One region of the Tissierella sp. MB52-C2 genome, then DNA from elsewhere that is predicted to be linked to it. Evidence: a T-box and tRNA genes for the amino acid it is inferred to sense, from the RefSeq annotation. Region 1 holds a T-box; the other holds one or more tRNA genes.
What was found. The T-box of region 1 lies ahead of metG (methionine--tRNA ligase). A T-box ahead of a tRNA ligase gene usually reads a tRNA of that ligase, here a tRNA-Met.
Positions count from the first base shown of each region.

Region 2: it encodes a tRNA-Met, which carries the amino acid that the T-box ahead of metG (methionine--tRNA ligase) is inferred to sense. The anticodon was not compared.

Region 1 covers NZ_CP133261.1:3,137,666-3,140,033, forward strand. Annotated here, with positions in the region: gene metG (methionine--tRNA ligase) at 1-1,581, opposite strand, end outside; T-box leader at 2,000-2,231, opposite strand.
Region 2 covers NZ_CP133261.1:2,359,822-2,362,189, forward strand. Annotated here, with positions in the region: tRNA gene RBU61_RS11805 (tRNA-Ile) at 23-99, opposite strand; tRNA gene RBU61_RS11810 (tRNA-Phe) at 112-187, opposite strand; tRNA gene RBU61_RS11815 (tRNA-Ile) at 227-303, opposite strand; tRNA gene RBU61_RS11820 (tRNA-Ser) at 314-404, opposite strand; tRNA gene RBU61_RS11825 (tRNA-Ser) at 435-523, opposite strand; tRNA gene RBU61_RS11830 (tRNA-Lys) at 527-602, opposite strand; tRNA gene RBU61_RS11835 (tRNA-Gln) at 620-696, opposite strand; tRNA gene RBU61_RS11840 (tRNA-Arg) at 702-778, opposite strand; tRNA gene RBU61_RS11845 (tRNA-Gly) at 799-872, opposite strand; tRNA gene RBU61_RS11850 (tRNA-Tyr) at 921-1,005, opposite strand; tRNA gene RBU61_RS11855 (tRNA-Thr) at 1,022-1,097, opposite strand; tRNA gene RBU61_RS11860 (tRNA-Asp) at 1,217-1,293, opposite strand; tRNA gene RBU61_RS11865 (tRNA-Val) at 1,321-1,396, opposite strand; tRNA gene RBU61_RS11870 (tRNA-Glu) at 1,426-1,500, opposite strand; tRNA gene RBU61_RS11875 (tRNA-Met) at 1,515-1,591, opposite strand; tRNA gene RBU61_RS11880 (tRNA-Met) at 1,630-1,706, opposite strand; tRNA gene RBU61_RS11885 (tRNA-Leu) at 1,790-1,878, opposite strand; tRNA gene RBU61_RS11890 (tRNA-Asn) at 1,894-1,968, opposite strand; rRNA gene rrf (5S ribosomal RNA) at 1,972-2,088, opposite strand; rRNA gene RBU61_RS11900 (23S ribosomal RNA) at 2,113-2,368, opposite strand, start outside.

The DNA of each region.
Region 1 (2,368 bases):
TCCTTTAGTTCTTTCTTCTATAAGTTTTTCATTGGCATCATTTAATTTAACCAATTCTTTTTCAATCTCAAGCCTAGGGAATATTATATTTCCTCTTGCAACTTTAGTACCTACTTCTAGTTTACCCCATTCTTTGGCATCGTCCCATATAGCTTCATTATTTAATCCCAATTGTTTTCTTATTTCCATAGAAGTCTTTTCCATAAATGGTTTAATTAATATTGAAGTAATTCTCAAGGATTCTGTTAAATTATATAATACTGTATCTAATCTTTCCTTATTGTCTTTAGCCAGTATCCATGGTTGAGTTTCATCTATATATTTATTTGTTCTTCTAATTAGTTTCCATACTTCTTCCAATGCATTGGAGAAACTAAGTTTATCCATATGTTCTTCTACCTTAGCAGCTGCATTTATTCCCACTTCTTTTAGAGAAGTATCAAATTCTCCTTCTTCATTAGGTGTAGGTATAAAACCTTCATTATATTTCTCCACCATAGTCACTGTTCTACTTACTAAGTTACCTAAATCATTTGCTAAATCTGAATTAAGCCTTTGTAAGAATTTATCTCTATGGAATGAGCCATCTTGCCCAAAGGAAAATTCTCTAAGAAGAAAATATTTAAATGCATCTATTCCATATAATTCAATAATTGGTTCTGGATATATGACATTTCCTTTTGATTTAGACATTTTATCATCTTCAAATAATATCCAACCATGACCAAATACTTTCTTTGGTAATTCCATATCCATTGCCATTAAAAGTGCTGGCCAAATTATAGTATGAAATCTCACTATTTCCTTACCTACTAAATGAACATCAGCAGGCCAAAATTCTTTAAATTTCTCATCATTATCGCTACCATATCCTAGTGCTGTAATATAGCAGGATAAAGCATCTATCCATACATATACAACGTGCTTAGGATCAAATGGTACTTTTATACCCCAGTTAAAGCTAGTTCTTGATACACATAGATCTTCTAATCCATCCTTTAAGAAGTTATTTACCATTTCATTTTTTCTAGATTCTGGCTGAATAAAGTCTGGGTTTTCTTCATAAAATTTTAAGAGTTTATCTCTATATTGAGAAAGCTTAAAGAAATATGCTTCTTCTTCTGCTAAGTGAACTTCTCTATTACAATCTGGACATTCACCATCTACTAGTTGTGATTCTGCCCAAAAGGCTTCACAAGGAGTACAATAATGCCCCTTATATTTTGACTTATATATTTTACCATTTTCATATAGTTTTGTAAAAATCTCTTGTACTGCCTTCTCATGGTGAGGATCTGTAGTTCTTATGAAAGTATCGTAATCTATTTCTAGAGTCTTCCATAACTCCTTTATATCTGCAACTATTTTATCTACATATTCCTTTGGTGTTACACCACTTTCCTTAGCCTTTTCTTGAATTTTTTGCCCATGTTCATCTGATCCAGTTACCAAATATACATCATATCCTTGCATTTTCTTAAATTTCTTTATAGCATCAGAGGCAACTGTAGTATAGGTATGTCCTATATGCAAATTATCAGATGGATAATAAATTGGCGTAGTTAAATAATACTTTTTCATATTTAAAACCTCCTCTTAATATGGTGAATTAGCTGTTCGTTAAGTTTGACTTAACTCAAAGCTCACTTATCGTTCGCTAAGTTAGGTCATTTCCCACAGTTTCGCAACTCAAATCTATTTACTCGCTACGCTCGTATAGATTTGGTGCTCATTGCCTTTTTGTCCAATGAGCATAGCGAATTGTAGACAAAACGGACAGCGAAGTGAACGCCAGTGAGCGTAGGAATGAGCGTAGCGAATGTTGCGTTTGACTTGACTCAAAGCTCACTGGCTTAGGTTCTGTGACGTAGTCTCGAAACTCAAATTCATTTGCTCGCTACGCTCACATGAATTTGGTTCTCGTTACGTTTGACCTACCTACAGTTCACTCACTACGTTCGTTTACTAAGTTAGGTCATAAAAAAAGCCTTCGCCTCCATATAGAGACGAAGGTATTCTTCGTGGTACCACTCTAATTTATCTAAATCTTGCGATTTAAGAACTCACTAGGTTAAAAAACCTTGCAGTATAACGGCTGCCTCCGTCTTAGCCTAATTCTTTGGCTAAAAGGTTCAGGGGCCATTTTCAGAATAGATTAATCACTGGTTTTCACCTTTTTCCAGCTCTCTAAAGAATAATCTTAGTCTTACTCTTCCCTTCCACACCTTTAACATGAGTTTACTCAACAGTCAAACTTAATATCTAATTTAGTCTAATTTATCTTTAGTATATCTTTCCTTATTTGATAATATATTATACTCTAACGGAAATATTTAGTCAACTAAATAATTGGCATTACAGTATTAGT
Region 2 (2,368 bases), 780 kb from region 1:
ATTCCAATGGTAGATAAATCATTGGTGGGCCTTCAGGGACTCGAACCCCGGACCTACCGGTTATGAGCCGGGCGCTCTAACCGACTGAGCTAAAGGCCCCAAAAACAAACATGGTGCCCGGAGCCGGAATCGAACCAGCGACACGTAGATTTTCAGTCTACTGCTCTACCGACTGAGCTATCCGGGCACGTAATAATTTAGTTTCTAAGAATTTTTATGTAATAAATGGTGGGCCTTCAGGGACTCGAACCCCGGACCTACCGGTTATGAGCCGGGCGCTCTAACCGACTGAGCTAAAGGCCCCTACCATACTTGGCGGAGAAGGAGGGATTTGAACCCTCGCGCCCCGTGAAGGACCTACTCCCTTAGCAGGGGAGCCTCTTCAGCCACTTGAGTACTTCTCCATATTCATTCTTATGGAACATAATTTAATTTGGCGGAGAGGGTGGGATTCGAACCCACGTGGGCTTGCACCCTAACGGTTTTCAAGACCGCCCCGTTATGACCGCTTCGGTACCTCTCCATCTGGTGATCCATCCGCGACTCGAACGCGGGACACCCTGATTAAAAGTCAGGTGCTCTACCGACTGAGCTAATGGATCATGATTATTAATTTTAATGGCTGGGGTGACAGGACTCGAACCTGTGGAATGCTAGAGTCAAAGTCTAGTGCCTTACCGACTTGGCTACACCCCATCATCTGGCGCGCCTAGGAGGATTCGAACCCCCGGCACACGGATTAGAAGTCCGTTGCTCTATCCTACTGAGCTATAGGCGCAAGATTTATTTAGTAAATCATGGAGCGGGTGAAGGGAATCGAACCCTCGCAACCAGCTTGGAAGGCTGGGGCTCTACCACTGAGCTACACCCGCATATTTATTTTTAATCGTAACCTACACTTCCATAGAATTAGGTTATAATGGTGGAGGAGACTGGATTCGAACCAGTGAAAGCTTAGCTAACGGATTTACAGTCCGTCCCCTTTAGCCACTTGGGTACTCCTCCCTAAGTTAATTCATAATGGAGCTGGCGAGAGGAATTGAACCCCCAACCTACTGATTACAAGTCAGTTGCTCTGCCGATTGAGCTACGCCAGCAAACATATCATTTCGCAGTCTCGCAACTCAAATCTATTTACTCGTTACACTCGTATAGATTTGGTGCTCGTTGCGTTTGACCTACATCAATTCGCTACGCTTATTGTGTTAGGTCATAATGGCGACCTGGAAGGGACTCGAACCCTCGACCTCCAGCGTGACAGGCTGGCATTCTAACCAACTGAACTACCAGGCCATTATTTTTCTAAATTAAGTCATTATATGGTGGGCACAACAGGGCTCGAACCTGTGACCCCCTGCTTGTAAGGCAGGTGCTCTCCCAACTGAGCTATGCGCCCATATTATTTTTGACCTAATTAGGTTATAATGGTGACCCCACCGGGATTCGAACCCGGGTTACCGCCGTGAAAGGGCGATGTCTTAACCGCTTGACCATGGGGCCTTATTTAATTTCTTTGGTAGCGGCGAACGGATTTGAACCGCTGACACTGCGGGTATGAACCGCATGCTCTAGCCAACTGAGCTACGCCGCCAAACTATTGATTATCATATGGTTGTACCTTAAGAATTATGGTTGCGGGAGCCGGATTTGAACCGACGACCTCCGGGTTATGAGCCCGACGAGCTGCCAAACTGCTCCATCCCGCGGCATTATTTTATAGTTCTGTTTTTCTCCATACCTATGACTTACCTATAATTTTCTACATTCATTGGATCAAGTCATTATGTAATGGTGCCGGAGACCGGAATCGAACCGGTACGATCGGTGAGGATCGCAGGATTTTAAGTCCTGTGCGTCTGCCTGTTCCGCCACTCCGGCGTTTTATGTTTCTAATGGCTCTTGGGGTGGGACTCGAACCCACAACCTACCGGTTAACAGCCGGTTGCTCCGCCATTGAGCTACCCAAGATCAGCCTGGCAACTTCCTACTCTCCCAGGTCGTTTCCAACCAAGTACCATCGGCGTTAAGATGCTTAACTTCTGTGTTCGGTATGGGTACAGGTGTGTCCATCTTGCTATCGTCACCAGACGAAAACTATCAATTGCAATATTTTAGGTCAAGTCCTCGACTTATTAGTATCTCTTAGCTTAAAGTATTACTACTCTTACACCTGAGACCTATCTACCAAGTGGTCTTCTTGGAGTCTTAACTTTTAAAGTGGGAAATCTTATCTTGAGGGGGGCTTCGTGCTTAGATGCCTTCAGCACTTATCCCTTCCAGACATAGCTACTCAGCCGTGCCATTGGCATGACAACTGATACACCAGCGGTCTGTCCATCCCGGTCCTCTCGTACTAAGGACAGCTCCT